DNA from 3 places in the Faecalibacterium sp. I3-3-33 genome. Region 2 is predicted to be linked to each of the others. Evidence: a T-box and tRNA genes for the amino acid it is inferred to sense, from the RefSeq annotation. Region 2 holds a T-box; the other regions hold tRNA genes.
What was found. The T-box of region 2 lies ahead of tyrS (tyrosine--tRNA ligase). A T-box ahead of a tRNA ligase gene usually reads a tRNA of that ligase, here a tRNA-Tyr.

Region 1: it has a tRNA-Tyr gene. The T-box ahead of tyrS (tyrosine--tRNA ligase) is inferred to sense a tRNA for this amino acid. The anticodon was not compared.
Region 3: it has a tRNA-Tyr gene. The T-box ahead of tyrS (tyrosine--tRNA ligase) is inferred to sense a tRNA for this amino acid. The anticodon was not compared.

The regions. Positions count from the first base shown of each region.
Region 1 is NZ_CP094469.1:2,020,932-2,024,203, reverse strand. It holds gene MTP39_RS09510 (6-phosphofructokinase) at 1-1,202, shown strand, start outside; tRNA gene MTP39_RS09505 (tRNA-Tyr) at 1,388-1,472, shown strand; gene MTP39_RS09500 (DUF6061 family protein) at 1,626-1,877, shown strand; gene MTP39_RS09495 (hypothetical protein) at 1,976-2,152, opposite strand; gene MTP39_RS09490 (plasmid recombination protein) at 2,170-3,272, opposite strand, start outside.
Region 2 is NZ_CP094469.1:1,578,157-1,581,428, forward strand. It holds gene recN (DNA repair protein RecN) at 1-1,113, shown strand, start outside; T-box leader at 1,171-1,425, shown strand; gene tyrS (tyrosine--tRNA ligase) at 1,488-2,708, shown strand; gene MTP39_RS07570 (PTS sugar transporter subunit IIA) at 2,765-3,272, opposite strand, start outside.
Region 3 is NZ_CP094469.1:2,474,565-2,477,836, forward strand. It holds gene MTP39_RS11670 (plasmid recombination protein) at 1-1,082, shown strand, start outside; gene MTP39_RS11675 (hypothetical protein) at 1,100-1,276, shown strand; gene MTP39_RS11680 (DUF6061 family protein) at 1,375-1,626, opposite strand; tRNA gene MTP39_RS11685 (tRNA-Tyr) at 1,779-1,863, opposite strand; gene MTP39_RS11690 (sugar transferase) at 2,069-2,740, shown strand; gene ilvD (dihydroxy-acid dehydratase) at 2,787-3,272, opposite strand, start outside.

The sequences.
Region 1 (3,272 bases), 440 kb from region 2:
GCGGCCCTACCTCTGTCATCAATGCCAGTCTGGCGGGTGTCTTTGAAAGCTGCAAGAACCGCGGCGCAGACGTTGTGTACGGTATGTGCAACGGTGTTGCCGGTCTGCTGGAGGAGCGGGTGGTGGATCTTTCCACCCTGCTGACCGATGATCTGGACATCGAGCTGCTCAAGCGTACCCCGTCCAGCTTTCTGGGCAGCTGCCGCTATAAGCTGCCCGACTGGCGGGACGACGAGGCGGTGTACAAAAAGCTGTTTGCCATTCTGGAAAAGCTGAACATCGGCTACTTCTTCTACATCGGCGGCAACGACTCCATGGACACCATCGGCAAGCTGGCTGACTACGGCCAGCGCATCGGCAGCGACATCCGCTTTATGGGTGTGCCCAAGACCATCGACAACGACCTGATGGTTACCGACCACACCCCCGGTTACGGCTCTGCGGCCAAGTACATCGGCGTTGTGATGAAGGAGATCATCCGTGACGCCACCGTGTATGGCACCAAGTACGTTACCGTGGTGGAGATCATGGGCCGCAACGCCGGCTGGCTGACCGCCGCCGCCGCACTGGCCAAGAGCGACGATTGCGAGGGAGTGGACATGATCTGCCTGCCCGAGGTTCCCTTCAACGTGGAGCGCTTTGTGGAAAAGGTGCGTGTGATGCAGGAAAAGAAGCCCAGCATCGTCATTGCCGTGTCCGAGGGCGTAAAGCTGGAGGATGGCCGCTATGTCTGCGAGCTGGCTGACGACGTGCACGCAGTGGACGCTTTCGGCCACAAGGCACTGACCGGTACCGCACGGTATCTGGCCAACGTGGTGGCACGCAATCTGGACACCAAGACCCGCTGCATCGAGCTTTCCACCCTGCAGCGCTGCGCCGGTCACCTGACCAGCCGCACCGACATCACCGAGGCCTATCAGGTGGGCGGTGCTGCTGCCAAGGCAGCCTTTGAGGGTGTTACCGGCCAGATGGTGGCTCTGAAGCGCATCTCCAACAACCCCTACCAGTGCACCACCGAGCTGCATCCCATCAGCGAGGTCGCCAACCTGGAAAAGAAGGTTCCCTTGAGCTGGATGAACAACAACCACACCCAGATGACCGAGGACTTCCTGGACTACGCCCGTCCGCTGATCCAGGCTGAGCTGACCCCGCTGTACATTGCCGGTCTGCCGCACCATATTTACATGAAGAACCAGAAGTGATCTTCTCCTGATTTTTTGTCAGGCTGAAAAGCCCTCCCGCCCGGACGCTGTAAAGCGCACCCGGACGGGAGGGCTTTTATGATTTTCACATATATTTTTGCGCGCAGCCCAAATTATGGGTTGACAAATTGCGCTTTCGGTGGTAACATATACAGGCAGTCCACGCGGCTGTGGAAAACGAATATGGGCGTGTTCCCGAGTGGCCAATGGGGACAGACTGTAAATCTGCTGCTTTCAGCTTCGGTGGTTCGAATCCACCCGCGCCCACCAAACAAGAAAAATCCGAACCTGTTTCCGATTGGAGAAGGGTTCGGATTTTTCGTTTTCTTCGGGTACGATAACGAAGGCTCCCGTGGAAGATACAAAACTCCGATACCTTGTCATAGACCGTAACCACACAACAAGAGTTTGGAGGACACAATGATGAAATACGATGCAAGAGCCTGTTCGTTCAATATGGATACCGGGTGTGTGGAGCTGCTGCTCCAAGATGGGCGTAAAATCTCCATCGACTGCACCGGGGTCGAGGATGCACTGAATGTGACTATGGCACAGCAGACGGAACTGGACTACCTCATCTACAATGATCCGCTGGGCTATGCAGATTTGATTCTGAACGGTGACCCAGAGGAATATTTGAAGAATGTGGCCGGGAGCCATGGGTTAGAAGATTAAGGGCAAAAAAATAAGAGGTGCGCCCAACTGGACACACCTCGGCGAGATACATCTATGTAAGACAGGGCGTTCCCTTTTCCGGGAGCGTCCTGCTGTTTTTATGCTGCGATGGGTGCGGCGTTCAGAGCCTCCTGCTCTTTCAGCCATTCCTCATATTCACGCTGACCTTCCTCGCTGTTGAAAAACTCAACCATGGAGGGATAAAAGCAACGTGCCAGCGCCTTGATTGCTTCATCCGGGTAGCCGGATTTGTTCGACTTCTTCTTTTTGTTCAAATGGTATCCTCCGAAAATCAAAGTTCCATATCCTGCCCACGCTTGCGGTTTCGCTGCGACACATTCATGGTGCGCTCCTGCTTGGGGGCAAGAATCTTTTCCAGAAAGCCGCGCACCAGTTCGGGCGCACGGTGGAGAGCATCCAGATAGGGCTTTACATCGTACCACAGGTCGTGGTACTTGTTGCTCCAATGAATGGCTTCCTTTTGGGCGGTGGAAAGTTCTTCTTTCAAGCGGCGGTTCTCCACATCCATCATATAGCCGTGGTCGGCCTGTTTTTTCAGCTTGGAGAATTCTTCTTCGGTCAGCGAGTAGTTACCGAGAAAGGTGCGCTTGCCGATATAATCCAGATCACGCGCATGAATGAGGGCTTCTTTCGTGAGCGTGGTCTTTTTCTGAATGGAGGCAAGTTCTTTCTCCTTTTGGGAGAGGGCCTGACTGGTTTTGGCAAGCGATTGTGCCTGCTGGTCGGCTTGGGTGGTCAGGGTGTCCAGCCGTTCCTGCTCCCGCTGGACTTTGAACTGAGTGACAGTCAGGTGTTCTTCGGTGCTGCCACGCTCGCCGCGCTCCACATCGGTGTACCCGGCAGTACGCATATAGTTGAAGAAATCGTCTTGCAGGACGCTGTACGACTTCTTCAGGACTGGCTTGCCGTTCTTTTGCAGCACGGGCTTTCCGGCATCGTCCAGCAGGGGCTTGGATGCCCACTTCTTGCTCCGGCTGACCTGCATGACAGTCTCCTTGACGGTGCCGACCAGTGCCTTGTCCTTGCAGCGTTTCGACCACAGGATTTGCTTTTCCACCACAGGCACATAGACCACATGGAGGTGGTAGTGGTAGACCTCCCGGCCCAGTGCTTCGGTCATGGCACGGTTGATCTCATCGGCGTGCATGACAGCTGAGAGGATATACTGCTCACCACCCACGATTTGCACAGCAGCTTTGTAGGCATCCGCATAGAACTGCTTGGCGAACTCGTAGCCACCGTGATTGTCAAAATAGGCCGAGTTGACATCAAAGACAAGTTCACAGTAGTGGGTAGCATCCGGCTTCAAGCCGCGCGTGGAGATGGTTTCGGCGGCTTCCAGTTGGGCGAATAGGTCGGTGTAGCTGGCGGTTG
Region 2 (3,272 bases):
GACCTATTGCAGTATCAGGTGCAGGAGATCGAGGATGCCGGGCTGACTGCCGGTGAGGAGCAGACGCTGGAAAACCGCCGGAAGGTGCTGTCCAATGCGTCTACCATCCGGGATCGTCTGGCACAAAGCTATGCGCTGCTTTCCGGCAGTGATGATGCTGCAGGCGCAGTGGATCTGCTGGGGGAAGCCTCCAACGCAGTGGACGCTGCCGCGCAGCTGGACCCCGCGCTTACAGCCGCCGCCGGGCAACTGCTGGACTTATACTATAACGCCAAGGATGTGGCCGCAGATCTGATCGGGCGGCTGGATGCCTACGACACCAACGATGCAGAACTGGACGAGGTGGAGCAGCGGCTGGATCTTTTGTACCGGCTGAAGCGAAAGTACGGTAGCACGGTGGAAGATGTGATCGCTTTCGGGCAGAAAGCCCGGGAAGAGCTGGACAATATCCAGCATTCCCAGCAGCGCTATGATACTTTGCAGGCAGAAAAGCTGCGTCTTTACGCAAAAGCGCGGGAAAAGGCCGAGGTGCTGACCCAGACCCGGCTGAAAGCCTTTGAGGAGCTGAACACCCGCATTTCCGGCACGCTGGACTTTTTGAATATGCCGGGTGTGCGTATGACTTTGCGGCACACCCGCGGCCCGCTGGCCAGCCACGGGCAGGACAGCGTTGAATTCTACATCTCAACAAACCCCGGTGAAGCACCCAAGCCCCTGGCAAAGATCGCGTCCGGCGGCGAGCTGAGCCGTATCACCCTTGCCATCAAGAACGCAATGGCTGATAAGGATGCTGTGCCTACCGTGATCTATGATGAGATCGACAGCGGCGTGTCCGGCAAGGCTGCGGGACGCATCGGCGAGGTACTGCGTCAGAGCGCGCAGGGGCATCAGATCCTGTGCATCACCCACACGGCGCAGATCGCAGCACTGGCCGATTGTCATCTGCTTATCCAGAAAAATGTGTCTAACGAGCGCACCTATACCGAGATCCATCCGCTGGACGAAAACGGCCGCGTGGAGGCCTTGGCACGTCTCATCTCCGGCGACCACATTACAGAGCTTTCCCGCGCCAATGCCCGGGAAATGTTGCAGGAGCGCAAGCACGGCGGCTGATTTTGCAGAAAGGCCAACTCTTGACAAAGCGGCGGTCTTGTGATAGAGTAGACACTGTTAATGGCGATGAAGGGAACAAGTACCCTGAAGGATTCTGTCCAGAGAAGTCCCGGTTGGTGCAAGGGATCACAGAACAGCAGGGGAAATACCTCCCGGAGCCGCAGGCTGAATGCGTAAGGCTAGTAGGCTGTGCCGCGTGCGAGCGTTAAAAACGCAGGAGTGTCACTCTACTCTGGGGTGTGCACTCGTAAGGCCGCTTCCGTGAGGGAACGGCAAACAGAGGTGGTACCGCGAAGTTATCTCGCCCTCTGCCAAATTTATTTTTGGCAGAGGGCGTTTTGTTTCCTCTGCCCCAAAAACAGGAGGTTTTTCCCATGACGCTGTACGAAGAACTGAAGGCCCGCGGTCTGGTAGCCCAGATCACCGATGAAGAGATCATCGACCTGATCAACAATGGTAAGGCTACCTTTTACATCGGCTTTGACTGCACCGCCGACAGCCTGACTGCCGGCCATTTTCTGGCACTGACCCTGATGAAGCGCCTGCAGCTGGCTGGTAATAAGCCCATCGCCCTGATCGGCGGCGGCACTACTATGATCGGTGACCCCTCCGGCCGCACCGATATGCGCAAGATGCTGACCAAGGACGATATCGCCCATAATGCAGCTTGCTTTAAGAAGCAGATGGAGAAGTTTATCGATTTCTCCGAGGGCAAGGCGCTGATGCTGAACAACGCCGACTGGCTGCTGGATCTGAACTACGTTGAACTGCTGCGCGAAGTAGGCGCCTGCTTCTCCGTGAACAACATGTTGCGCGCCGAGTGCTATAAGCAGCGCATGGAGAAGGGTCTGTCCTTCTTAGAGTTCAACTACATGATCATGCAGAGCTACGACTTCTACTACATGTTCCAGCACTACGGCTGCAATATGCAGTTCGGCGGCGATGACCAGTGGAGCAATATGCTGGGCGGCACCGAGCTGATCCGCCGCAAACTGGGCAAGGATGCCTACGCCATGACCGTGACCCTGCTGACCGACTCTCAGGGCAAGAAGATGGGCAAGACTGCCGGCAACGCTGTCTGGCTGGATCCCAACAAGACCAGCCCCTTCGAGTTCTACCAGTACTGGCGCAACGTGGGCGATGCCGATGTGATGAAGTGCATCCGTATGCTCACCTTCCTGCCGTTGGAGCAGATCGAAGAGATGAGCACTTGGCAGGATCAGCGCCTGAACGAGGCCAAGGAGATTCTTGCCTACGAGATGACCAGCATGGTGCATGGCAAGGAAGAGGCCGAAAAAGCTCAGAATGCTGCCCGCGCACTGTTCAGCGGCAATGCGATGGATACCGAGCACATGCCCAGCACCCAGCTGACCGAGGCTGACCTGACGGACGGTGCTATCGGCATCCTGACCCTGATGGTCAAGGCCGGTCTGGCTGCTTCCAACGGCGAGGCTCGCCGTCTGGTGGTGCAAGGCGGTGTGCTGGCAGACGGCGAAAAGGTCGCTGCTCCCACCGTCAGCTTTACCGCAGAGCAGCTTGCCAAGGGTATCGTCATCAAGAAGGGCAAAAAGATCTACCACAAGGTAACGCTGTAAAAAGCAATATAAAATTTATGGGCCAGAAACGTCCGTAGGCGTTTCTGGCCCATTTTTTACATTTTGGCGCGTAACAGCTGCTGCCCGGCAGTTACCCGGCCGGAGAGCAAAGGCTCTATCCGTGCAAACCGACTGCTGTTGGTCACGATCACCGGAGTGGTCAGCGTGTAGCCTGCCGCTGCGATGGCCTGCAGATCGAACCGGAAAAGCAGCTGCCCCTTCTGCACATGGTCGCCAGCCTGTACAAACAGCTCATAGCCTTTGCCTTTCAGCTCCACGGTGTCCATGCCAACATGGATGAGCACCTCCAACCCGTTATCACACAGCAGACTGACGGCATGGCAGGTCTTGGCGATCTTTTTCACGATGCCGTCTGCGGGTGCTACCACCTCGCCACAGCTGGGCTCGATGGCGCAGCCCTTGCCCAACACCTCGCTGGAGAACACCGGATCCTTGATCCGTGTCAGTGCCCGGATGCGTCCCGTGACCGGTGCATAAAGCAACTGCCCGCTGTCCGCAGGCGCAGCTTCCGTTGCAGGGGCTTCCGGGGCAAACGGCGCGCTT
Region 3 (3,272 bases), 900 kb from region 2:
TGTTCGCCCAACTGGAAACCGCCGGAACCATCTCCACGCGCGGCCTGAAGCCGGATGCCACCCATTATTGCGAGCTTGTCTTTGATGTCAACTCTGCCTACTTTGACAATCACGGCGGCTATGAGTTCGCCAAGCAGTTCTATGAGGATGCCTACAAAGCAGCCGTTCAGATCGTGGGTGGTGAGCAGTATGTTCTCTCGGCAGTCATGCACGCCGATGAAGTCAACCGTGCCATGACCGAAGCACTAGGCCGGGAGGTCTACCACTACCATCTTCATGTGGTCTATGTACCTGTGGTGGAAAAGCAAATCCTCTGGTCGAAACGCTGCAAGGACAAGGCACTGGTCGGCACCGTCAAGGAGACCGTCATGCAGGTCAGCCGAAGCAAGAAGTGGGCTTCCAAGCCCCTGCTGGACGATGCTGGAAAGCCTGTCCTGCAAAAGAGCGGCAAGCCAGTCCTGAAGAAGTCGTACAGTGTCCTGCAAGACGATTTCTTCAACTATATGCGCAATGCCGGGTACACGGATGTAGAGCGCGGTGAGCGCGGCAGCACCGAAGAACACCTGACCGTCACCCAGTTCAAAGTCCAGCGGGAGCAGGAGCGGCTGGACAGCCTGACCGCCCAAGCCGACCAAAAGGCGCAGTCGCTTGCCAAAACCAGTCAGACCCTCTCCAAAAAGGAGAAGGAACTTGCCGCTGTGCAGAAAAAGGCCACGCTCACGAAAGAAGCCCTCATTCATGCGCGCGATCTTGATTATATCGGCAAGCGCACCTTTCTCGGTAACTACTCGCTGACCGAAGAAGAATTCTCCAAGCTGAAAAAGCAAGCCGACCACGGCTATATGATGGACGTGGAGAACCGCCGCCTGAAAGAAGAACTTTCCACCGCCAAGAAGGAAACCATTCATTGGAGCAACAAGTACCACGACCTGTGGTACGATGTAAAGCCCTATCTGGACGCCCTCCACCGTGCGCCTGAACTGGTTCGCAGCTTTCTGGAAAAGATTCTTGCCCCCAAGCAGGAGCGCACCATGAATGTGCCGCAGAAAAACCGCAAGCGTGGGCAGGATATGGAACTTTGATTTTCGGAGGATACTATTTGAACAAAAAGAAGAAGTCAAACAAATCCGGCTACCCGGATGAAGCAATCAAGACCCTTGCACGTTGCTTTTATCCCTCCATGGTTGAGTTTTTCAACAGCGAGGAAGGTCAGCGTGAATATGAGGAATGGCTGAAAGAGCAGGAGGCTCTGAACGCCGCACCCATCGCAGCATAAAAACAGCAGGACGCTCCCGGAAAAGGGAACGCCCTGTCTTACATAGATGTATCTCGCCGAGGTGTGTCCAGTTGGGCGCACCTCTTATTTTTTTGCCCTTAATCTTCTAACCCATGGCTCCCGGCCACATTCTTCAAATATTCCTCTGGGTCACCGTTCAGAATCAAATCTGCATAGCCCAGTGGATCATTATAGATAAGGTAGTCCAATTCCGTTTGCTGTGCCATAGTCAAATTCAGTGCATCCTCAACCCCGGTGCAGTCAATGGAGATTTTTCTCCCATCCCGGAGCAGCAGTTCCACACACCCGGTATCCATGTTAAACTTGCAGGCTCTTTCATCGTACTTCATAATCATACCCTCCAAATCTTGTTATTGACTTACGGTCTATGACAAGGTATCGGGGTTTTGTATCTTCCACGGGAGCCGTCGTTATCGTACCCGAAGAAAACGAAAAATCCGAACCCTTCTCCAATCGGAAACAGGTTCGGATTTTTCTTGTTTGGTGGGCGCGGGTGGATTCGAACCACCGAAGCTGAAAGCAGCAGATTTACAGTCTGTCCCCATTGGCCACTCGGGAACACGCCCATATTCATTTGTTGTGCATCTGTGTGCCGGACGACTTGTTTATTTTAGCATGAGAAAGAGGTTTTGTCAACTACCTTTTTCACTTTTTTCAGCACTTTTTTCAGCATACTTTCTGCCCCCGTCCGCCGCGCTTTATCTGGTTGAATTGCGTCCTGTTTTATGTTAAAATAATGTAAAGATTTTACAGGCAGGAGTGGGTCATCGCATGGAGTCAACAATCAACGCCGCCCCGCAAATTTCTATCGACCGGGAGAAGATGCTGCGCAGCCATCGGCGTTACTGGGTGCTGCGGCGCACACAGGATATCGTATTCTCCCTGCTGGCGTTGATCTTGCTTGCGCCGCTGGCGCTGGTGATCAGTCTTGCCATCGTGCTGGACAGCCCCGGAGACGGAGCCATTTTCCAGCAGCGGCGGGTAGGACGGGACGGCAAACTGTTCTGGCTGTATAAGTTCCGCACCATGTGCCCGGACGCCGAGGAGCAGCTGAATGAGCTGCTGAGCCAGAACCAGATGGACGGCCCGGTGTTCAAGATCAAGGGCGACCCCCGCATTACCCGAGTGGGGCATTTTCTGCGCAAGACCAGTCTGGACGAGCTGCCCCAGCTGCTCAACGTGCTGCGGGGCGACATGAGCATCGTGGGGCCGCGTCCCGCGCTGCCCCGGGAGGTGGAGTTGTACAGCGACTACCAGCGCCAGCGGCTGTACGTCACTCCCGGGCTGAGCTGCTACTGGCAGATCGCACCCCACCGCAACGAGATGAGCTTTGACGAGTGGGTGGCGCTGGATCTGAAATACATCCAGGAGCGCAGCTTCTGGGTGGACTGGAAGATCATCTTCCTCACCGTCCGCGCCATGTTCATGAAATACGGAGAGTGAAAAAAGCGCCTGTTGTGCATCCGCACAACAGGCGCTTTCGTTACGTTTATTTCAGCACCGCACCCAGATTTGCACTGGTGACCATGCGGGCGTAACGGCTCAGCCAGCCGGTCTTGATGTTGGGCTCGGGCGCAACGTATTTTGCCTTGCGCTCTGCCAGCACTGCATCGCTGACCTCCAGCGTGATGGAGGCGTTGGGGATATCGATGGTGATGGTGTCCCCTTCCTCGATCAGGCCGATGGGGCCGCCGGAGGCTGCCTCCGGGCTGACGTGGCCGATGGCAGCACCGCGGGATGCACCGGAGAAGCGGCCGTCGGTGATGAGGGCTACCGTCTTATCCAGCTTCATGCCAGCCAGCGCAGAGGTGGGGTTGAGCATCTCCCGCATACCCGGGCCGCCCTTGGGGCCTTCGTAGCGGATGACCACCACATCGCCCGGAACGATCTTGCCCGCGTAGATGGCGGCAATGGCCTCTTCCTCGCTGTTGAACACCCGCGCCGGGCCGGAATGCTGCTGCATCTCCGGGGCTAC